Regions from separate parts of the Staphylococcus simulans genome, predicted to be linked through region 2. Evidence: riboswitches for the same ligand, from Rfam matches in the RefSeq annotation. Region 2 holds a riboswitch; each other region holds the start of a gene.
What was found. A riboswitch is a leader RNA that binds a small molecule or an ion and turns the genes downstream of it on or off. The one in region 2 is predicted to bind thiamine pyrophosphate.
Positions count from the first base shown of each region.

Region 1: linked by a shared signal. The riboswitch ahead of MUA87_RS00885 (3-oxoacyl-ACP reductase) and the one ahead of thiC (phosphomethylpyrimidine synthase ThiC) in region 2 are both predicted to bind thiamine pyrophosphate.
Region 3: linked by a shared signal. The riboswitch ahead of tenA (thiaminase II) and the one ahead of thiC (phosphomethylpyrimidine synthase ThiC) in region 2 are both predicted to bind thiamine pyrophosphate.
Region 4: linked by a shared signal. The riboswitch ahead of MUA87_RS08795 (ECF transporter S component) and the one ahead of thiC (phosphomethylpyrimidine synthase ThiC) in region 2 are both predicted to bind thiamine pyrophosphate.

Region 1 covers NZ_CP095100.1:198,998-205,089, forward strand. The annotation lists gene MUA87_RS00875 (hypothetical protein) at 1-138, opposite strand, end outside; gene MUA87_RS00880 (LLM class flavin-dependent oxidoreductase) at 254-1,558, opposite strand; gene MUA87_RS00885 (3-oxoacyl-ACP reductase) at 1,588-2,340, opposite strand; TPP riboswitch at 2,456-2,557, opposite strand; gene MUA87_RS00890 (hypothetical protein) at 2,708-3,022, shown strand; gene MUA87_RS00895 (YfcC family protein) at 3,201-4,616, shown strand; gene MUA87_RS00900 (YbgA family protein) at 4,657-5,034, shown strand; gene MUA87_RS00905 (phytoene/squalene synthase family protein) at 5,233-6,092, shown strand, end outside.
Region 2 covers NZ_CP095100.1:1,988,853-1,994,944, forward strand. The annotation lists gene trpS (tryptophan--tRNA ligase) at 1-541, shown strand, start outside; gene MUA87_RS09370 (hypothetical protein) at 686-973, shown strand; gene thiC (phosphomethylpyrimidine synthase ThiC) at 1,039-2,784, opposite strand; TPP riboswitch at 2,954-3,052, opposite strand; gene MUA87_RS09380 (GNAT family N-acetyltransferase) at 3,142-3,753, opposite strand; gene MUA87_RS09385 (MsnO8 family LLM class oxidoreductase) at 3,772-4,758, opposite strand; gene MUA87_RS09390 (peptide ABC transporter substrate-binding protein) at 4,928-6,092, opposite strand, start outside.
Region 3 covers NZ_CP095100.1:963,367-969,458, forward strand. The annotation lists gene MUA87_RS04255 (single-stranded DNA-binding protein) at 1-133, shown strand, start outside; gene MUA87_RS04260 (transglycosylase family protein) at 844-1,521, shown strand; gene MUA87_RS12800 (LysM peptidoglycan-binding domain-containing protein) at 1,730-2,491, shown strand; TPP riboswitch at 2,605-2,701, shown strand; gene tenA (thiaminase II) at 2,769-3,449, shown strand; gene thiD (bifunctional hydroxymethylpyrimidine kinase/phosphomethylpyrimidine kinase) at 3,452-4,273, shown strand; gene thiM (hydroxyethylthiazole kinase) at 4,266-5,060, shown strand; gene thiE (thiamine phosphate synthase) at 5,061-5,699, shown strand; gene yidC (membrane protein insertase YidC) at 5,788-6,092, shown strand, end outside.
Region 4 covers NZ_CP095100.1:1,871,979-1,878,070, reverse strand. The annotation lists gene purD (phosphoribosylamine--glycine ligase) at 1-639, shown strand, start outside; gene MUA87_RS08810 (hypothetical protein) at 797-1,021, opposite strand; gene MUA87_RS08805 (energy-coupling factor transporter transmembrane component T family protein) at 1,258-2,052, opposite strand; gene MUA87_RS08800 (ABC transporter ATP-binding protein) at 2,045-3,454, opposite strand; gene MUA87_RS08795 (ECF transporter S component) at 3,467-4,042, opposite strand; TPP riboswitch at 4,148-4,250, opposite strand; gene auxA (lipoteichoic acid stability factor AuxA) at 4,485-5,798, shown strand; gene MUA87_RS08785 (class I SAM-dependent rRNA methyltransferase) at 5,910-6,092, shown strand, end outside.

The DNA.
Region 1 (6,092 bases), 840 kb from region 2:
AGTTTGACGTTCGTCATAATGAGACTCAGTTTGAACATCTACTGCTTCTGAAGGCATATAATTTTTTAAGAAGCCTCTCCAAGCAAATGCGAAAGCAACTAAGGTTACAATAGGGATGATAATTTTAAGTAATATCATGATGTCCCTCCTGAAATGTAAAGTTTATTTGACATTTTTAGAATACTGCTGCGCTTAAATAATGTCAAGTATGTTTTACATTTCGTATAAAAAAACAGAGCCGAATGGCCCTGTTTTAAATTCCTAAATGTTCTTTAAATGTGTGTCCTGTATAGTTTTTTCGGTAAAGTCCGCGTTTTTGTAATTCTGGAACAATCATATGCACAAAATCATCTAAGCTATCCGGCAAGGTAGGAGGCATTAAGTTGAAACCATCTGCCACACCTTCTTTGAACCAATGTTCCATTTCATCCACAATTTCTTCAGGTGTTCCAATCAATGTTAAATGACCACCACCTGCATTTAAATACCCCAATAACTCTCGTACAGTGGGATCTGTATCTCTGATAATCTCAAGGACTGTTTCATAACGACCTACAGGCCCAGTAAATTCAGAGACAGGAGGTAAGTTTGGGACTTTGTCATCTAAATCCCAACTATGACAATCTTGTTGGACAAAGAAACTGAGTTGATTTAGCGCTGTTTCAATCGGTAGTTGATTATCAAGCGCCGCTTTTTTCTCTAAAGCTGCTTCATAGGTTTCTGCGACATAAGTCACCAGACCTGGGAAGACTTTGAGGTTGCGGTCAGTCTGACCGGTACGTTTGATTTCATCATCTAAGCGTTGTCTGAACTGTTTTGCTTGTTTGATATTCCAAGAAACAGAGTAAACTGCATCTGCATATTTAACTGCGAGTGCCACGCCTTGTTTAGATGCGCCAGCCTGCATTGCGACAGGTTTACCTTGTGGACTTGCGGGTGTAGATAAAGGGCCGCGAACTTGGAAGTGTTCTCCTTGATGATTGAAAGGTTCTATTGCTTTTGAATCAATCAGTTGATTGTATTTACGATCGTGTTTAAAATCATTGGTTTGCCATGACTCGAAGAGATGATTCATGACTTCCGCAAATTCATCTGCTTTTTGGTATCGTGCTGTATGATCAGGCAGACCTTCCATACTGTGATTTTGTGCTTCAATATCCGTCATAGATGTGACTAAATTCCAACCGACACGACCGCCAGTGATATGGTCCAAACTTAATAGCTGACGTGCAGCCGTATAAGGGTTAGAAAATGTGCTGGAAATCGTTGAGACTAACCCGACATGTTTTGTGACCTGCGAAATTGCAGTTAAATTGACAATAGGGTCAAACCAGAACGCAGGCATCGTGGTGTCATTATTTGCGGGGAAGGATTGGTTATCCGCGAAAAACACCGCGTCAAAATAACCGCGTTCTGCGATTTGAGCTAAATCTTGATAATACTCGATGGTGCCGATACGTTCGACACTTGAATCAGGCATCAGCCATGCGGCTTGATGATGGCCGCATCCATATAATAAAACGCCAATGTGCAGTTGTTTTTCTTTCTGCGTAGGCATGTTATTCACCTCGTGTTTAATATTGTTACTTAGTTCATTGTTAATCCGCCGTCAACAGTGATGTTTTGGCCTGTAATACCGTCTGCTTGTTCTGAAACAAGATAAGCCACCATGTTTGCGACATCTTGCGGTGTTGTCACCTTACGTAGTGGTGTACTTTGCGCAATCAAGTCAAAGACTTCAGGTGTAGTAACTGAGCTAGCGTCCGTTGTTTTAAGCAATCCGCCTGAAACAACATTCGCATTAATACCATATTGGCCAAGCTCTGCTGCAATGTTACGTGTGAAACCAATTAATGCAGCTTTCGCTGTTGTATATTCATGATAAGGAACAACAGGATTTTGGTATAAATTTGTGCCGATAGATACAACACTGCCACGTTGATTTTCAATAAATTGAGGTACCACACTTTGTACAACGTTGAATGCAGCTTTTAATGTGCCATCGATTTGATTTTGATAATCTGACCAGTCCATATCTTTAAATGATTTTTGTGTTGTCGGATCAAATTTGAAACCAATCAATGCGTTGTTCACTACACCATCAATACGACCGAATGTTTCTGTTCCTTCTTTGACTAAACGCTCTACAGCTTCACGGTCAGTAACGTCTGCTTGAATTGCGACAGCACGGTTATTATCAATTTCTTGAGCCAATGCTTCGGCAGCTTCCTTACTTTGGTTGTAGTTAATAATAACGTTAAAACCTTGTTCGCCTAATGTACGGCTGATTACAGCACCTAAGCCACGTCCGCCGCCTGTTACTAAAATTGTTCTTGCCATTTAAATCGCCCCTTTAGTTAAATTAAGACATAAAAAAACACACAACCTATCTAGAGCTGTGCGTATCAGAGCGAGTTGAAAGTATAGACTCAGACATTCTTAGCCATACTTTCTTAGTTATGTACTCACACTTTCCTACGCTAGTTTCAGCTAGATCAGGTTCAAAGGGTCTGAAGCCATGCTTCATCTCAGTTATAAAACGCCCCTAGTGCATTTATATTTGTCATTAACCTTAATCTATCGACTTTCTAGATGTAAGTCAAGGAAGGGCGATAAGAAAGGATTTAGTGAAAAAATAACAGCATACATGTTATGATAAACAAGAATACAAATAACAGGGTCTCCCTACAGAATTGGAGTGAGTTATATGTTCTGGTTAGGTATGTCATTCCCTTTATTAGCCATTATTTTCATTGTCTTCTCTGTGCGTGAAGAAAAGAAACGTAAATTGAAAAAACAAGAAAAAGAAGCTAGATGGGAAGCACAAAAACAAAAAGAAGCGAAAGCTAAAGAAGAACAAGCGGCTAAAACTCAAGAAACTGAAAATCAACAACCACAAGATGTTAAAGCACTTGAACAACAACAAGAACATCGAGAAGTAACAGCTGAAGAAGAAGCACAACGTGTTGAAGCAAAAGCAGCCGCGAATGCACCACACGAAGAAGATAAACCTTCTTCATAATTGAATCATGATGAATTGAAAGCTGACCGAAAGTATAACCGGTCAGCTTTTTCATTATGTTTCTATTTACTTCAAATACACAACGATACTAAATTTTCCCGACTAATGATTCAGAAATAGGCTATACTATATAAAATAAGAAAATTCAGATAATTAATAGTGGGAAAGAGGAATGTGTATGACAGAAAATACAAAGGAAAATTCAAAAGATTCATCTTCAAAATTTCAATTAAAAACACCTCATACGTATGCATTGTTAATGATAATTATCGCCATTGCTTGCGTCTTGACGTATATTATTCCAGCAGGGGAATATAAACGCGTAGATAAAGGGGGACAAACGTTAGTAGTCCCAGGTTCATATCATAGTATTGAACAACACGGGGTGTCATTTTTAGATTTATTCCGTGCAGTACCTGAAGGTTTACTGACAGGAGGAGAAATTGTCTTTTATATCTTTTTAGTTGGTGGTGCTTTCGGTATTGTACATAGAACAGGCGCATTTGAAAACGGGATTAACCAAGCGATTAAAACATTAGGTTCTTCGCGCATCTTAATGATTCCATTAACTATGATTGTGTTCTCTATTTTAGGCTTTTCAATTGGTTTAGCAGAAGAAACCATTATCTTTGTGCCGATCGGTGTAATTATTGCGAGAACCCTAGGTTATGATGCGATGACAGGAGCCGCGATGGTGATTTTAGGTGCCGCAAGTGGATTTATTGGAGGTATGTTGAATCCATTTACAGTCGGTGTTGCGCAAACCGTTGCTGAACTTCCCATGTTCTCAGGTTGGGGGTTACGTTCCATCATTTATATATTCATTCTAGCCGCAGCGATCGGTTCGGTAATGCTTTATGCTAGAAAAGTGAAACGTAATCCAAAGAAAAGTGTCGTTTATGCTTTAGAACAAGAAGAAGGTCAAAGTCATAAAGCTATAGAATATGAACGCTTTACCAAACGTCAAGCCTTCGCATTAAGTATTATTGCGTTAACTATTGTGTTTAACGTCTATGGTATCTTTCGTTATGAATGGTCTTTTAATCAAATGAGCGCAAACTTTGTTTTGGCAGGTTTGCTTGCAGGGTTTGTCAATGACTTAGGTATGAATGGTACCTTTGATGCTTTTATTGAAGGAATGAAAGACATTTTATTTGGCGCAATGATTGTCGGTTTTGCGAAAGGCATTGTCGTTATTTTAGAACAAGGTAAAATTATTGATTCTATTATTCATGGAATGACTACACTACTCAATGATGTCCCATCGTCTATTGTGATTATTGTGATGTTTATCTTCCAGTTTTTCCTTAACTTCTTCATTCCATCTGGTTCAGGACAAGCATTGACTACAATGCCTTTGATGGTGCCGATTTCAGACTTGCTAGATATTAATCGCCAACTTACGGTGCTTGCTTTCCAATATGGTGATTCCATCAGCAATGTGCTGTTTCCGACTTCTGCCATTTTAATGGGTGCACTCGCAGTTGCGAAAATTTCATACGTACAGTGGTTGAAATTCGCTTGGAAATTGATTCTGCTGTGGGTTATTATTTGTGCAATTGCCATGTCCATCGCATTGCTTGTCGGCTATTAGGGAATACTAACTCTGTTCAAAGTTAAAACATGAGGAGGAAGTGTCCTTGAATCAACACGAGAAAGAGAAATTATGGCGTGAATATAAATATGAAGTCATGTGGCATAGCCAAGCACACTATAACCAAATCAGATCAGTTATGAAAGATAATGTAGAAGGTGAGGTATTACAACGCTTGATTGATGAAGCATTAGCCCTCCCTCCGTCTAAAGGTGCCGTCATTAATACGTTTGATCATATGTGGGGCTATTTTAAGAAAGAAGCGGATGATACTGAAAAAAATCGACACCAAACATTGAAAGCGGACTTCGAATCAGAGAAAACAACATCTGATGAACTCTTGTCATTTATCTATACACTTGCGACTAAATATCAAAGTAAGTACTTATTAAATTCTTCAATTTTGAAGAATGCATGACAGAAAATCAGAAGTATTAAAAAATTTGAGAAAAGTGGTAGGTTATTAAATGACTTTTATCTGATTTTCGCTTAACATGTAACACAAGTTTCAAATTAAATCAGATTTGGTTAACTGAATAACTTAACTTATTATTAAAATTTCAAATAGAGGGTAATTGACTCTAGTAGGAATAATGACAGCAAGGTGTGAAATGTTATGGAACAATTAATAAATGATGATTACGAATACTGCAGAAAGATAATGGAAGAGTACTCAAAAACCTTCTCTTATGCGTTTAATAGTCTGCCTGAACAAGAACGTAAAGCAGTGTGGGCGATTTATGCAGTATGTCGCATGATAGATGACAGTATAGATGAATATGAAGATCCAAAACGCTTAGATGCGATTCGTGAAGATTTAGAACACATCTACGATGGAGATTCTGAAAATGTGAACTTTAATAGTAACGCATCTGTGATGCGTGCGTTTCGTCATACATTAAAATCTTATCCTGTTCCATTACATGCCTTTAAAACATTAATGGATTACGTGGAAAGCGATTTGACTATGACAGCATTAGAAACAGATGAAGAGCTAGAAGCCTATTGTTACGGCGTGGCAGGTACGATTGGTGAATTACTGACACCTGTACTTGCTTATGAACAATATTATGAGACAGCAGATAAAATCGGTATAGAACTTGGTAAAGCCCTACAAATCACAAATATTTTACGTGATGTCGGTGAAGACTTTGAAAATAACCGTATCTATTTAAGCGCAAATCGCTTAAAAGAATATAATGTTGATTTAAAAGCAGTATATGAAGACGGTGTGACACAAAATTATATTGATTTATGGGAAAGTTACGCCAAAGATGCGGATGCTATGTATCATAATGCATTAAGTCATTTAGATTACTTCCACGAAGATGCACGCCCCATTATTGAAGTTGCAGCTCAAGCGTATCGTGAAATCCTTGAAGTTGTACGTAAAAAGCATTATTCATTGCACCAACGTGCATATGTCAGTCGCTTGAAAAAAGGTCAAATTTACCGTCGTGTCATGAAATCATACAA
Region 2 (6,092 bases):
TGAATTAACAAGAAATCTTGTAGACCGCTTCAACAGCCGCTACAACGATGTCTTAGTAAAACCAGAAGTACGTATGCCGAAAATCGGTGGTCGTGTCATGAGTCTGCAAGACCCTACTAAAAAAATGAGTAAAAGTGATGATAATACGAAAAACTACATCTCTTTATTAGATAATCCAAATACAGCAGCTAAAAAAATCAAAAGTGCTGTAACTGACTCAGATGGTATCATTAAATATGACAAAGATAATAAACCAGGTATCAGCAACCTTCTTTCTATTTATTCAAGCCTAACTGACGAATCATTCTCAGACCTTGAAAAACGTTATGAAGGTAAAGGCTATGGCGACTTTAAAGGTGATTTAGCAGAAGTCGTTAAAAACTTCTTAACAGAATTCCAAGAACGCTATAACGATTACTACCATTCAGATAAACTAGATGAAATCTTAGATCTTGGTCGAGACAAAGCTATTAAAGCTTCTTCACGTACATTACAAAAAATGGAAAATGCGATGGGCTTAGGCCGTAAACGCAAAAGATAAATAGTATTTTAAGCCGTATATTCTTCTCTTGAGTATACGGTTTCTATTTGCCTCTTTTTAAACCTTGAACAATCTAAATAGTAATACCTCTATTAACTTAAATGTTATATAATAACGATATAAGATGAATGAGAGGTGTAGCACATGCTTTCTACAATAATAAGAACAGTAGCTTGTATCGCAGCAACGATTTATGTGGGGTATAGTCTTTTTGTACATTACGATATGGTTATTAACACAATTTTATTTATTGGTTCCTTTATCGTTTTTGCATTCTTTGTGGGTGTTTCATTGATTAAAAACGGTAACCTTCCGTTCTTTCATAATGCTCAACAACGTGCTGAATCTATCGGTACGAATTACTTTTGGATTTACGCGAGTTTGACTTTTTATATCGGTACAGTTTTTATTGCGGTTTTCCATGCGCTATAAGTAAAAAACAGCACCAGTACATTAATTTTCTTGTACTGGTGCTATTTTTATTAGTTTGCTTCTAATTATTGATAAATCTTACTGCCTTGTTCTACAAAATCTTTCGCTTTTTCTTTCATCGCATCTTGTCTTTCTTGCTCATCAAAATGATGTTGACGTAAATCATGAGAAATACGCATTGAACAGAATTTAGGTCCGCACATACTACAGAAGTGTGCAACTTTTGCTGACTCTTTTGGTAAGGTTTCATCATGATATTCACGCGCACGCTCTGGATCTAAAGATAAATTGAATTGGTCAATCCAACGGAATTCAAAACGTGCTTTACTAATTGCATCATCACGTTCTGATGCACCTTTCAAGCCTTTCGCTAAATCTGCCGCATGTGCTGCAATTTTATAAGTAATTACACCTTCACGTACATCGTCTTTATTTGGTAAACCTAAATGTTCTTTAGGTGTAACATAACAAAGCATTGCGGTACCATGACTTGCGATTTGTGCTGCTCCGATGGCAGATGTGATATGGTCATAAGCTGGTGCGATGTCTGTTGTAAGTGGTCCTAATGTATAGAACGGTGCTTCTTTACAGTAAAAATCTGCTAAATCTTGGTTTTCTTTGATTTTATGCATTGGAATATGTCCTGGACCTTCAATCATAACTTGAACATCATGTTTCCAAGCGATATCTGTTAATTCACCTAATGTTTTTAATTCTGAAATTTGGCTTTCATCGTTCGCATCATAAATTGAACCTGGTCTTAATCCATCTCCTAAAGAGACCGCAATATCATAACGATTTAAGATTTCACAAATATCATCAAAGTGTTCATATAAGAAGCTTTCTTCGTGATGCGCTAAACACCATTGCGCCATAATAGAACCTCCACGGGAAACAATGCCTGTTAAACGATCAACAGTTAATGGAACATAACGTAGTAATACACCTGCATGGATAGTAAAGTAGTCTACACCTTGTTCTGCTTGTTCAATTAATGTGTCACGATAGATTTCCCATGTTAAATCTTCCGCAATACCATTCACTTTTTCCAATGCTTGATAAATTGGAACTGTACCTACAGGAACAGGTGAATTTCTTAATAAATATTCACGTGTCGCATGAATGTTTTTACCTGTAGATAAATCCATAATTGTATCTGCACCCCAGTGTGTGGCCCATACTAATTTTTCAATTTCCGCTTCAATCGATGAAGACACTGCAGAATTACCGATATTCGCATTAATTTTTACTTGGAAGTTTTTACCAATAATCATCGGTTCAGATTCAGGATGGTTCACGTTATTAGGAATAATTGCGCGACCTCTCGCAATTTCATCTCTGACAAATTCTGGTTCGACACCTTCACGCGCAGCCACAAATTTCATTTCTTTTGTGATGATACCTTGTTTTGCATAATACATTTGTGTCACACGTTTACCTTCTTGTGCACGTTTAGGCTGATATTTAAATGGCGTTTCAACGAATTTATGATGACCTTCTTTTTTAAAGCCATTATCAATCGATTGCACCTTACGTCCTTCATATGCTTCTACATCTTCACGCGCTTCAATCCAGTTAGAACGTAATTTCGGAATACCTTTTTGGACGTCTACTTCATAACCTTCTTCGTGATATACACCCGCTGTATCATACACTGTAAAAGGTTCGTTCTTTTGTGTGCTGTAATCTGTCACCGTATCACTGAGTTCAATTTCACGAAACGGCACACGAATATCTTCATCTGCCCCTTGTTTAAAGACACGTCTGCTTGCTGGAAAACCTTTTTTCAATTCAATTTCTTCTTGTTTCATAAAATAATTCCTCCCTGCATCATTGCTAGGAGGCCTATAAAACATCAAGACAAGACAAATAAGAAAACGCATTCATAATTTTATGAATGCGTAAGGATTTTATACATATACAACTAAAAATAAACATATCTCTATGTCCATCTATCGTCATATTGAATTTCTGTTTCTTAATCATCTATGTACGCTTCCCTACGCTAGTACTAACTAGATCAGGTTCAAAGGGTTGATGGTATATCTTTCAGCCATTTCGGCACCCCTAGCAATGAGATATTTAATTTACATTTTTATACTAACATTCAACAATCTATTATACAAGTCAATGTGCGGTATCACATTTTAAAAGTCATAGTTATGTTATTAAGTTAAGTGTTTTCTCATTCTATTTAATGTAATCATTGAGGCCTTTGCTTCACCCACTTTTTCATAACCTAACTTTTGATATAAGGCATTTGCTTTGTAATTGATTTGATTTACAGTTAGTGAAATCTTATTAAATCCTGCTGCTTTAGCTTTATGTTCCGCTTCTTCCAACAAAGCTTGTCCGACACCTCTACGTTGAAACTCGGATGAAACAGATAACATACTGACATGATACTCATCATCTTCACCCTCTTGCATACGAATTAATGACAAGATAGATTGATAATAATTCAAAATATGCGGAAACACAAAAATGTGTTTTAACAAAGCAATTTGAATGACTGTCGAAACTAAACTTCGTTCTAAGTCACGATATGGCATACATGTCATCAACCCTGCTACTTTATCATTAATCGTTGCTTGAAGTGTATGTTCATAGCTGAAGCGATTCTTTTTCTTGCGATACATTTTCTGCATATAGTGTTCAATTAATCGGTCATTCTGACTCCCTAACATCGCATGACACATATCACCAATCGCGACATAGCTTAAATGTCCAGCTTGATCAAAATCACGTGATGCTGAAGTTATTTTTATAGTATCATTCACGCTTAGCGCTCCTTTTTTCTAGTTTGTTGGTGCAAGTTGTCTTACTGTATTCATACGCAATTTATGATTTGGAATCGGCATGTGCAACATCCACTCATCAATCATATGCTTCCTATTAATTTCATCTAACTTGCTTTGGACTTCTTCCTTATTTCCACTAATAATATGCATACGTTTTTCTGTCACTTCAAATGTTTCATCAGTTTGTGATAAATAATCATCAACTTGTGCTTTAGTATTTAAAACCGTGCGTCTGCCATCTTTAGAAATCAATTCAAAATGACGTTGTGAAAATCGAAATGGTAATTGATTATCACCAACTGCTGTAACCATAGCGGGTATACTTACAATAAAGCGTCCTTCTGGGAAGCGTGATTTATAAGCCTCTAAAGCCTCCTCTAGCGCTTCTTGTTCAGCGTTAATAAAGAATGCATAGATGACACCAACTTTAGCTTCTGCAGCTTGTATTACTGAATTTAAACTCGTGCCCAGTAAATATACAGGTACACTTGAGGTCTCACTTTGACGTTTGGCCGTTTTTAATCCTGCGTATTTAGATGTATTATCAAAATTTTGAGTGTTCAAGCGATTCAATATCTCAAATTTTTCATCAAATGAAAAGTAGTGCTCTTTCAACTCTTCTTTTAAGATTTCAGTTACCTTAGGATATCCTCCTGGTGCTTTTCCTACCGCCAAATCTACACGATGGTTAGATAATTCATCCATTAAATGAAATTGTTCGATTATTTTAAGCGGATGATAATGCTGCAACATAACTCCGCCAGAACCTATGCGTAAGTCTTTAGTTTGATTCAATAAATGCATCGTTAAGATTTCTGGAGATGTTCCAATCACATCTTTCAAATTATGATGTTCTGCGACTAAATAACGTGTATATCCTAATTGATCTGCAAGTTGCGCAAGTTCTATCGTTTGTTTTAAAGCTTCTTGTGACGTTTGATTTTTAGTAATGGGCGTTTGGTCTAATATACTGACCGGCAACATATAACCCTCTCCTGTTCTTGTCTCTCTTACTTGTCATGCTAGGGTTAAGCGTACATAAAGTCAAAGACTACGATTTTCTTAAATTATGCATAAAGAAAAACACGGCCAAAACTGACCGTGTTTCAATATTTAAATCCCCTTATTGTGTGAAAAATTATCCCTTTGTTTATTACTCTTTGTCTTTCTTTTTCTTACCTGTTTCTCTATCGATACTCTTATCGATATAAGCGTGTTTTAATGTAGTTTCACCACCGATTTGGTGATACACAATCCCTTTCAGTTGTGGATTACGTAAACTAGCAGCACCTTGTTGGTAAATCGGCGCAACTGGTGCTTCTCCTAACATTAACTCTTCCGCTTCTCTTAATTTATCGATACGTTTTTCTGGTTGTTTTAATAAAGAACTGTTTGCTTCTTTCAGCATATTATCATATTCTTTACTACTCCAGTCAGTATTGTTTTGCGCGTTACCAGTTGTCATCGTATCTAAGAATGTCATTGGGTCTGGATAGTCAGGTCCCCAACCTGAGAGTGACATAGAATAGTTCATTGTCAACTCTGCTGTAACACGCTGTTTGAATGGTAATTGTTTAATATTAACTGTGACACCAGGTAAGTTCTTTTCAATTTGCGACTTAATAAATTGCGCTGAAATTTTAGAACTTGGTGTATCTTCAGTATTTAATGTGAATGTGAATTCATCCTTGCCTAAAGCTTTTTTCGCTTTCTCAAGATGAGCTTTGGCTTCTTTTGGATTAAACTTAAGCGGTGATTTTACAGTCGTCGCATAATCTTTGCCGTCAGGTAATAAAGCTGTCTTTTTCGCTGTAAAGCCATCAAATGGTTTAGAACCATCTCCTAAAACATTATCTACGTATGCTTTTTTATTAATAGATTGTGCTACTGCATAACGCATATCTTTGTTTTTGAATTCTTTTTGTTCTTTTTCATTGAGTTTCAAGAAGAACGTTGAAGCTTTTAAGCGTTTAAAGAGTGCGGGACTATCTTTATATTTTTCCACTTGTTCTGATGTAATACCAGTATTATCTACAGAACCAGTGTCATATAATGATGCACCTGCTTGTTGGTCTTTTAAAACCTTAAAGCTGATTTTATCAAGCTTGACTGCTTTTTTATCCCAATACTTGTCGTTCTTTTTCATTAAAATTTTGTCTTCAACTTTCCAGTCTGTTAATTCAAAAGGTCCGTTATAGACAGCTTTATCAGCAGTTGTTCCATATTTTTTACCATACTTTTTCGCAACTTTTTCATTTTGCGGCATGTATGTACCAAACGCAAGCATTTGGTCGAAATAAGGTAATGGCTTAGTTAAT
Region 3 (6,092 bases), 1.0 Mb from region 2:
TGTAGAAACAATCAAATTTATCTCGCATCCGAATGACAATTCAAGTTGTCAATTCTCATCACACCATGCACAAACGGACACTTTGATGGGTGAATATGAAGGAAGCCCGTCCTTCGACGCCATTCATCTCTAACTACCAAGTTATCCATTGACATTATATATGCTTAACTGCATATCTCCCAAAATCAAATTGCAACAACCAGCATGATGTATTCATCTCTATCCTGTTCAAAGTATCATGCTGTCCTCTCGTTAATTAAAAGTAATTCATTATGATGTTAGAATTATCCTTCTTTCTATTATAGGAAGATTCCTATAATCTATTCCAAACTCTATTTTTAAACTCTATTTAGTCCAACGCATAGCTTTTACTGCGAAAGATGCTTGGATTGCTCCATTTTCAATTTTGTACTTTCAACTTAATCCATAAAAAACTCTTTAAATATACTAATACTCACCAAGACTTTGCATAAATTTCACTTTATGCAGGGTCTTTTTTTATAAAAAGACGTTTGACAGAGAAAAAACCATGTTTTATTGCGGTTTTTTCTAGAAATTTTAGCCGATGTAAAGGGTAAAATAACCCTTCAATTATCTGAAAGATTACATAAATGTTACATAGGTTAAGAGTCAAAATTCAGTTAGAATGTGATATTAATAGGATTTGAAGTGATAGTAAGATACCTAACTATTTTATTTTAATGTAATTTACACGTAAAATTAAGCTGTATTTTTTTATTTGGTTGTAACCTACACCCTGATTTCAGATGATATAGTTGTAATTGCAAATTGATGATATTAATCACACGAAAAAACAATTACCTTATAGGAGGATTTTTAGAAATGAAAAAATTATTAGTAGCTTCATCAGCAACAGCAGCATTATTCGCAGTAGGAGTAGGAGCAGAAGCTCACGCATCTGAACAAGGAAATGCAGATCAAGCACAATTAGCAGAAACAGCATTAAACAATCCTGAACAATTAAACGAAAGCCCTGTACAAGAAGGCGCTTATAATATTAACTTTGAATATAATGGTTTAGACTTCAACTTTGAATCAGACGGTCAATATTGGAGCTGGAGCTATGGTCAAGCAGGCGGTAACGCACCAGCAGCTCAAACTACAACTCAACAAGCACCAGCAGCTCAACAAGCTCCAGTAGCTGAGCAAGCAGCACCACAAGCACAAGAAGCAACAACTCAACAAGCACCAGCACAACAAGCAGCACCTCAAGCTCAACAAGCTGCTCCACAACAATCAGCAAGCACTGGTTCATCAGCTGGTTTAAATGATCACTTACGTGCAATTGCACAACGTGAATCAGGTGGCGACATCCACGCAATCAACCCATCATCAGGTGCAGCAGGTAAATTCCAATTCTTACAATCAACTTGGGATTCAGTAGCACCAGCTGAATGGGTAGGTAAATCACCAGCATCAGCACCAGAAAGCGTACAAGACGCAGCAGCTGTTAAATTATATGACGGTGGCGCAGGTGCAGGTCACTGGGTTACTGCATAATTCAGCTAACTGATTATAAATAAATAGTTAAAAATCTATCAGGCAGGTTATCTCCAATTTAGGAGGTAACCTGCCTTTTGTAATATGTATGTAAAGAAAGACACAAGAAATATATATTGTTGTAACCTATGTTATTAGGATAGATGCTATTATAAAGACATCAAATAAATGATTTAATACAAACACCTTATGGGAGGACATATTTTACATGAAGAAATTACTAGTAGCATCGACAGCGGTGACAGCTGCTGCAGCAGTATTGGCAACAGGAATTGGAACTCAAGACGTACAAGCAAAATCATCATCAAAAGCTGAACATGCGAAGAAAGTAAAAGACGCTGAAAAGTATCTAAACGAAAAAGGTGAATACACTGTAGTTAAAGGTGACACTTTAAATAAAATCGCTAAAAAATTCGACGTTAAAGTCAAAGAATTAAAAAAATGGAACGATAAAAAATCTGACTTAATCTTAGTAGATGAAAGTTTAAAAGTTAAAGAACCTAAAAAAGTTGCGACAACACAAACAGCTGTACAATCAGACAGCCACTATGCATACAATACGCAACAAGTATCTTACAATAATTATAACCAAGCGCAATCAAACAATGCGCCACAATCATCATATACAGCACCACAACAATCTTATAACGCACCACAAGCATCATACAGTGCACCATCATATGCATCTTATGGTTCAGGTTCAGTAAGATTAGCTAACGGTAATACTGCAGGTTCTACAGGTGCATACGCAGCAGCACAAATGGAAGCTCGTACAGGCGTATCTGCATCAGTATGGGAAAACATCATTGCACGTGAATCAAATGGACAAGTTAATGCGTATAATCCATCAGGTGCCAGCGGTTTATTCCAAACAATGCCTGGTCATGGTTCTACAGCAACAGTTCAAGATCAAATCAACTCAGCTGTACATGCATATAACGTACAAGGATTAAGTGCTTGGGGTTATTAATGTTAAATAGTTAAAATTCAAGTCGAGACTAAGGTCTCGGCTTTTTTTATGAAAACAGATTCATTGCAAGTATGAAAGGGCTTTGATATGTTTAGTATGTAAATAAATTAAATAAAAACTGCTAGGGGCGCCTTTTGGCTGAGATAGGAAACTAGACCCTTTAAACCTGATTTGGTTAAGACCAACGTAGGAAAGTAGATACATAGTATGCATGATGCAAAAATACTGAAACTGCACTCCTAGGTTGGAATGCAGTTTTTTTATTGGAGGAATAAAAGTGACTTTTGCTGAAACACTTGAAAGAGATGCACAACCGATTATTGATCAAATTTATGACGATAATTTCATTCAAGCATTGTTAAAAGGGAATATAGATAAAGAGTCAATTAGACAATATTTACGTGCAGATGCCTCGTACTTAAGAGAGTTTGCGAATATCTATGCTTTATTAATTCCTAAAATGCCGAATTTAGAAAGTGTTCGATTTCTAGTTGATCAAATTCAATTCATTGTGAATGGTGAAGTGGAAGCACATGAATTCATGGCAGAATACGTGGGTGAACCGTATCACGAAATCGTACAACAAAAAGTGTGGCCGCCAAGTGGTGACCATTATATTAAACATATGTATTACAACGTTTATGCCCATGAAAATGCTGCATATGCGATTGCGGCAATGGCACCTTGTCCTTATGTCTATGCAGAAGTAGCAAAACGCGCAATGCAGGATGACAGATTAAATCAATCTTCTATATTGAAAAAATGGTTTGAATTCTATCAAACAGAAATGGATGCATTAATCGATGTTTTAAATCAATTAATGAATGAGTTAACTAAACATATGACAGATACAGAGAGACAAGAAGTCAGAGAGAATTATCTACAAAGTACAGTACATGAACGAAACTTCTTTAATATGGCTTATACAAAAGAACAATGGGAATTTGGAGGTAAATAATTATGAACAAACCGAAAATTGCTTTAACGATTGCAGGCACAGATCCAACAGGCGGCGCAGGTGTAATGGCTGACTTAAAGTCATTTCATGCATGCGGTGTGTACGGGATGGCCGCAATCACAAGTATCGTAGCGCAAAATACAAAAGGGGTTCAACACATTCATAACTTAGAATTATCTTGGTTAGAAGAACAGTTAGATAGTGTGTTTGATGACGAATTACCGCAAGCGATTAAAACTGGCATGATTGCGACAAAAGAAATGATGGAATTAATTCGTACTTATTTAGAAAAGCATCCTGAAATTCCATATGTCATTGATCCAGTAATGCTAGCCAAAAGTGGAGACTCTTTAATGGATGATAAAGGTAAACATGCCTTACAAAGTATCTTGTTACCACTTGCTGATGTTGCAACACCTAACTTACCTGAAGCAGAGGAAATTGTAGGATTCAAATTAGATAATGAAGATGCGATTAAAAAAGCAGGTAAAATCTTCATAGAAGAAATCGGCAGTAAAGGTGTAGTCATTAAAGGTGGTCATATCGAAGATGACAATATCGCAAAAGACTATCTATTTACGAAAGATGGTTTAGAAATTTTTGAAAGTGAAAGATATGAAGCAAAACATACACATGGTACAGGTTGTACTTTTTCAGCTGTAATTGCGGCTGAGCTAGCGAAAGGGAAAACGATTTATGAAGCGGTTAAAAAAGCAAAAGACTTTATCGCATTAAGTATTAAATATACACCTGAGATCGGACAAGGCAGAGGACCAGTTAACCATTTCGCATATATGAAGAAAGTAGGATTAGATGATGAGTAAAGGTTTAGATAGAATCAGAACAGAACATCCATTAGTTATTTGTTTTACGAATGATGTCGTCAAAAATTTTACAGCTAATGGACTCTTAAGTTTAGGTGCGAGTCCAGCAATGAGCGAAGCACCAGAAGAAGCAGAAGATTTTTATCCACACGCGGGTACAGTCTTAATTAATATTGGCACACTGACAAAAGCGAATGAACAAGCAATGTTAGAAGTTGGAAAAATTGCGAATAAGACAAACACACCGTTAGTGTTTGATCCCGTTGCTGTGGGCGCATCAACGTATCGTAAACAATTCTGCAAAACATTCCTAGAGCAAGTGAAACCAACTGTAATCAAAGGAAATGCTTCAGAAATTTTAACGCTTATAGATGATACAACAACAATGAAAGGTACAGATAGTGCTGAAAGCTTAGATGTTGTATCCATTGCGAAAAAAGCACATGAACAATATCAAACTGCAATTGTGTTAACTGGTGAAACAGATGTCATTGCTCAAAACAATAAAATTGTTAAGCTGAATAATGGTTCACGTTTCTTAACGCAAATTACAGGTGCAGGTTGTTTATTAGGTGCTATTGTAGGTGCATTCTTATTTAGAAATGAAAATCCAGAGATTGAAGATTTAATTGAAGCAGTTTCTGTTTATAATATTGCAGCTGAACGTGCTGAACAATTAAGTGAAAGTAAAGGACCAGGTACTTTCTTAGTTCAATTTATTGATGCATTATATAAAATAGACAGTGAAGCAGCAGTAGAAAATCGTAAAGCACAAGAGGTGAAATAAGTGTTTCAACCAGAGGATTTAAAAGTTTACTTTATTTGCGGAACACAAGATATACCTGAAGACCGTACGATTCATGAAGTATTAACTGAAGCATTAGAAGGCGGCATTACGATGTATCAATTTCGTGAAAAAGGGCCTAACGCTAAAACAGGTAATGCGAAGAAAGAACTGGCACAATCTTTGAAACAATTATGTGAACAATATCATGTACCTTTTATCGTAAATGATGATGTTGAATTAGCAGAGTTGATTGATGCTGATGGCATTCATGTTGGACAAGATGATGCGAAAGTGAATACTTTTAAGACGCACTTTAAAAATAAAATTATCGGTTTAAGTGTCGGCAATGAAACAGAATTAGCGCAATCTGATTTAACAGATGTCGATTATATTGGCGTTGGTCCGATATTTAAAACAGGGTCTAAAGACGATGCCAGTGATCCTGTCGGCACAGAAATGATTGAAACATTGCATGAGAAAACAAATGGTATGCCGATTGTCGCAATTGGCGGTATTGCGTTAAATAATGTCGAACCGATTGCGCAAACACATGCACAAGGTGTATCAGTTATTTCAGCGATTGCTCAGAGTTCAAATGTTAAAGAAACCGTTCGCAATTTCTTACAATATTTTAAATAATGCCCTTAATTCTATGTTTTTGTTTTCTACACCTCATAGAATGTGATAAAATTATTTTTATGTGAATAATACCAATAGAGGTGGAAAAATGAATAAAAAAGCATTATTGCCTTTGCTTCTTGGGGTTATGGTTTTTCTTGCAGGATGTGATTATTCTAAACCTGAAAACAGAACAGGTTTTTTCTATAATACATTTGTGAAAAACATGGATAACATCATCCATTGGCTAGGCTCTAGTTTTAATAACGATTATGGATTAGCGATTATTGTCTTAGTTTTAGCAATCCGTATTGTCGTTCTGCCATTCATGCTTTCTAACTATAAGAACAGTCACTTAATGCGCGAAAAAATGGTGATTGCAAAACCAGATATGGACGCAGTGAAAGAGAAAGT
Region 4 (6,092 bases), 120 kb from region 2:
GATACGATTGCACAAGACCATAAACGTGCATATGATGGCGATAAAGGACCAAATACAGGCGGTATGGGTGCGTATTGCCCAGTGCCTCATATTTCAGAAGATGTACTAAAACGTACAAATGATGAAATTGCGCAACCGATTGCGAAAGCAATGCAAGAAGAAGGATATCCATTCTTCGGTGTCCTATATATTGGCGCAATCTTAACTGAAGAAGGTCCGAAAGTTATCGAGTTTAATGCACGTTTCGGAGACCCTGAAGCACAAGTATTATTAACACGTATGGAAAGCGACTTAATGCAGCACATTTTAGACCTAGAAGCACGTAAACCGATTGAATACAAATGGAAAGACGAAGCTGTTGTAGGTGTGATGTTAGCGTCTAAAGGCTATCCTGGCTCATATGAAAAAGGTGTGAAAGTCAGCGGCTTTGATTTAGATGGACTTACATTTGTCAGCGGTCTGAAAAAAGAAGGCGACGATTACGTTACTTCTGGCGGCCGTGTTATCTTAGTGATCGGTGAAGGCAAAACAGTTAAAGAAGCCAAAGCAAATGCTTATAAAAAAGCAGATGCCATTGATAGTGAAGGTTTATTCTATCGTCGTGACATCAGTGATAAAGCAATTAAACACGAAGCATAATTTAAAAGAATAGATTTATACTAAAAACAGCCGTACATTGTGTATCGGCTGTTTTTTGGTATGTAGAAAAATACTTGAATAAATTATTGTTAAGTCGTGTATCTTCTAATTATGAAATTGTAGGGACAAAATAAAAAAGCAAGGAAGCAGAACTTCCTTACTCTTCAGGCAATGATTTCGCCATATCAATATAAGCTTGTTTATATCCAGAAACGTAGCGAGAGCTGCGTCTCTTGAATAATTGATGGAAACGCCAAGAACGTTTACGGCTCTTAATGTAACGTTTTAAACGGCGCTTTTTATTTTTTAGTTTTGACATGGTTTCAATTTCTTTGACGGCTTGTTGATAGCCTTTTTCGTATGCATCATTACGTTTTTTCATGAAATTTTGCCCCCAATCTTTCTGTGTGAATCTGATTATTTCAATTATAACATGTATATGACTTTTGACTTAATTAAACGATAATATTTGTTAAATAAAAAATAAGCAGTAAACGGTTGAATCGGTGACCGTTCACTGCTGGGAAAAATATGGATGAATGAAAATGTAAATATTGGTTGGGCTGCAGCTCGACAACCACAGCCCGATAAAAATTTTAAGAATTATAAATGCTTGTGTCAACCACGTACGTCAGTAATTCCTGTAATTGGTAAATAATGAGCTAACATTACAGAAATAATTAATATCGCCGCGAATAATAAGATAAATAAGATGTCGCGATAACTAAATGGTGCGTAGTAATAATACGTTCTTTTACCATCTTTAAATCCTTTTTTCTCCATAGCAACCGAAAGTTGATGTGCTTTTCGTATGTTTTGACTTAACAACGGAATAATTAAATGTTTCACACGCTTGAAACCGCGATAATTTGATTTATCTACCATACGATAACGCATCTTCAATGATTTACGTAGTTGAATGAATGAACTGATAATCAACGGTACCATACGGATGGCAGCCATAAACGCGTAGGCTACTTTTGGTTTTACACGCAAATGCTGCATCAGGCTGTAGAAGATCATCACAATTTGAGACGTAAAGGCCATCACAATACCGAAGAATGTGACGGTATCCGTACGCATAGATAAATGCAGTCCTCTCACTAAACTTTCAGTTGTGATATGAATAAAGCCTAATTTAAATAGGGTATGTGTACCATCTCCGTAGAAAATCATAAAGAGTGCTGAGATGATACTGAATATCACAGTGTAAAGTACGAATAGGGCAGTGACCTTCAATTTCATACCGCCGAAAATCAGTAAGAATAAAAACATCAAAGTGGTTAGGTAAATCATCACATCAAAGTTGTGAATGAAAATCACAAAGAAGAATAAGAAAATACCTAAACCAAGCTTGGTGATAATATTAACTTCATCTACGAAGGTGAAATACTTTTTCCATGCTTCATACATTTGTTTCACCTTCCATTTCAAATAGAACATCTTCACATAACATGTGGTCACGTAATTCGATACGTCTTGTCGGATAACGTTCAATGATATGTGGGTCATGCGTAACCATAATAATCGTTTGACCTTGTGCAACACGTTGTTGGAAAAGATTTAATAAATTAAACGTGTTGTGACTGTCTAAACCAAATGTTGGTTCATCAAGTAAAATAATATCAGCACGTGAACTTAAAGCAGTCGCAACACTTAAACGTCGTTTTTGACCCATTGATAATTCGAAGGGATGTTGATCACGAACTGCTTCTAAATTCAATAATTCAATCAGTTTTTCAGTTTCAGCTTTTGCGCTTTCGCCGCTGAAGTTGATAAAGATTTCTTCATAAACAGAATTCGTAATGAACTGCAGTTCTGGGTTTTGATAAACCAGATACATATGCTTTGCTGCTTCTTTAATTTTATGAAGCGGTTGCCCATCATAAGACATCTCTCCGCGATATTTAATCAATTGCATCATAGACTCAAGTAAAGTGGTTTTACCTGCACCATTTTTACCTGTGATGGTAATCCACTCACCATCGCCGATTGTGAGTTCAGGTACTTGAATGAGTGTTTTCTTACCACGTATGACTTCGCCATTTTCATATTTGAAGCGTGATGTTATGTCTTTATTCGGTAATAATTCAGCTTTAGGTGCATGGTCCCAAGCCTTTGGATGCCATACTCCATATTCAGTCAGCAAATCTTCGTGTTGATGTAAAATCACTTGAGGCGTATCATCTGCGATGATTTCCCCATGATGATTCATTAAAATAACACGATCCACATGTTCCCAAATGTGTTCCACTTTATGTTCTACAATCAAGACAGTTTGTTCTTGCCACATGTCTTTAATTTGATTCCATAAATCTTCTGTCGCATCCACATCTAACATGGCAGTCGGTTCATCCAAGAATAATGTATCTGCTTCTTGAAGCACCGTTTCAGCAATTGCTAATTTTTGTTTCATACCGCCGCTTAATTGTTGAACCGTTTGTTTAGGACCAACGTCTAAGTCGACTGATGCTAATGCTTGTTGAATTAAAGCGTCCATCTCTTTTCTCGGCACTTGTTTATTTTCTAACACAAATGCGAGTTCTTCATAAACCTTTGGCATACAAAATTGTGTGTCTGGGTCTTGGAAGATGACGCCGCTATTTAAATCGACTTCCAATGCGTCATATTTCATTGGAAGCTCGATTAGGTTCGGCACAATGCCGCTTAATACATTGAGTAAGGTACTTTTACCGCAGCCTGAAGGGCCGAGTAATAAGACCTTTTGTTTATCAGGTATTTCTATATCTAAACCATCAAATATTTTATCTGGTGCATTTGGATATTTAAGTCGTAAATTTTGAGCAAGTAACACGTTTATGTCTCCTTACAAATTGTCATAATCCTTTTTGGAAGCAGGACGGAATAATTTTGTAACCCCAGTCTGATCCAGAGCTTTGACAAGATAATATGGGAAAATCCCAGCAAGTACAATCCCGCTGATACAACGGAAGAATACATATAAGAATAAGTTCCATCCAGCTACTTCACCTAAATAACCATAGTAGAAGTCGATAGGGAAAGTAACTAATGCGGCTGCTAGACCAGCAAGTACCGCTACCATTAATTTGCGTGATTTATAACGGAAAATCGCAAAAATAATTTCACACGCTAAACCTTGTAGTAAGCCGTAAACAATTGTCGCAATATCAAAGCGTCCCATTACAATTGTTTCCCCAGCACCAGCAGCGAATTCAGCTAACAGTGCAATACCGGCTTTCGGAATGATTAAGTAAGCAACAACAGCAGCTGCGAACCACATACCGTAAGATAATTCTTCTAAGTGTAAGCCAGTCACTTGCATGGCTTTATACACTAAGTTCCAAATGTTGTAAATGATAGCAAAGATAACTGCGATTAACACAGTAACTAAGATATCTGAAAGCTTAAGTCCTTTAGACATAATGTCAATTCCTCCTATATAAACAAAAAAACACGCAAACTTGTCTAGCAAGCAGCGTGAAAATAAGCATCAGAATACCCTGGTTCTACCCTGAAATCCTAAACCAGTTCATTCTTTACACTTTCCTACGCTAGTCTCAGCTAGATCAGGTTCGAAGGGTTTGAAGCTTTGTGCTTCATCTCAGTTCGAAACACCCCTAGTGTATTTCTTTATTAGATTTATACTAAATGTATGCTTTTTAATAGGTTCTGTCAAGGTGATTTTAGATTTAAGCCAGAGAGAACGGGTATGAAAAAGGCAAGTTCACATTAAGATTACGTTAAATTGTGTATTTAGGATTGAGCATAGCGTCTGAGTCTAATATACTACCATAGAATGATTTACTTTAATTTTTAAAGACACAATGGAATTGTTCATATATAATAACTATGAGGTGAAAAACATGTCGTATATAAAGAAGCACGCTGAAATCATTTATAGTTTGATTATTGGCATTGTTTCACTTTTCATTGGAATCATTGTATTACTCAATCTATCATTTATCCATAAACTTGCGAAGGGGAGCAAGGTTGACATACATATTAATAATGTGTGGGATTTCATCAATGCTTTCTTTGTTGAAATAATACGGATTATGAGTCAATTTATTGGTCATTTCCCAGTGGTCAGCGCCATCTTGATTATCTTGTTCGGTGTTGCATTGCTATGGATTGGCTATTTATTATTTATGACTACAAAATATGATTATGATATCTCAATTTTCTTCCTTATAATAGGAATCTTTTTCTTCCTCATCACAATCGTCTTTATGACACAAGTTTACGGCTTCTTTGCGATTGTATTCGTGGTTCCGTTTATTGTGCATATCGGATACATTGTGTACAAGGATGAGTTGAACAGTGCGCACCAAAAAGAGCACTATCTATGGATTATCTGTACGTACGGAATCAGTTATTTAATTTCTCAAATTTCGTTATATGGCAGAATCGAAAGTCATGAAATTGCGTTAATTGATATTTTAAGTGTCAACGCATTCTTCGTTGTCATGTGGTGTTTAGGTCAAATGTCTATTTGGAATTTCTTATTCCTTAGAAGATCATTGCCGCTAACTAAAGCAGAATTAGGCGAAGAAATGTTGTATTCACGTACAGACAAGAACGGCACAATTAGCCAAACGAAAGAACAGCTGCGTGAAATTCAAGAACGTACACAAGAATTGACATACAGAACACGCAGAAGTATTGATTTAGAGAAAATCAGAAGAAAACGAGATAGTTTCAAAAAAGCAGTTAAAGATAAAGTCAATCTGCAAGAAGACGATTTCCCAACTTGGATGCGTCGTCCAAAATGGATTAAACCGGGTATCGTTGAATTGATTTGCGGTGCGATTTTATTCCTATTTACCTTACTAGAATTAAACAACCGTAATGGTTTGTTTATGTCAGGTGATTGGGAATTATCACAAACATCATATGTAATCGAGTGGATCACACTCTTCTTATTGTTGCTTGTGATTATCGCTTATATCATTACAACATTGACGCATTTCTTACGCGGTAAATTGTATTATGCGCAGTTGTTTATGGTGAGTATTTTATTCTTTAAATTGTTGACAGAATTTGTCAATATTATGATTCATGGATTATTATTATCCATTTTTATTACACCGATTTTATTTATTATGCTTGTGGCGATTACGATTGCGTTTATTATCCAATTACGTACGCCAGCTAAAGCAGAATCACACAAAAGCTGAGGAACTTAAGTTTCCTCGGCTTTTTTAATGGATTTGAGACGTTCTTTTTAGAAAGGAAGCGTCTGATACGTTAAGATAAAAGTAACTACACATAGAAGGCGGAATAATAATATGAAGACAGCAGTATTAAATAAAGGTAAAGAACAAAAGTATTTAAATCAGTATCCATTAGTGGATGAAGAAGATATTTATGAACATAGTCATTTAGAAGATGGTGATATTTTTCATATTGTGACTGATGATGGCCGATACATTGCGACAGCATACGTTGGGCGCCAACATAAAGGATTAGGT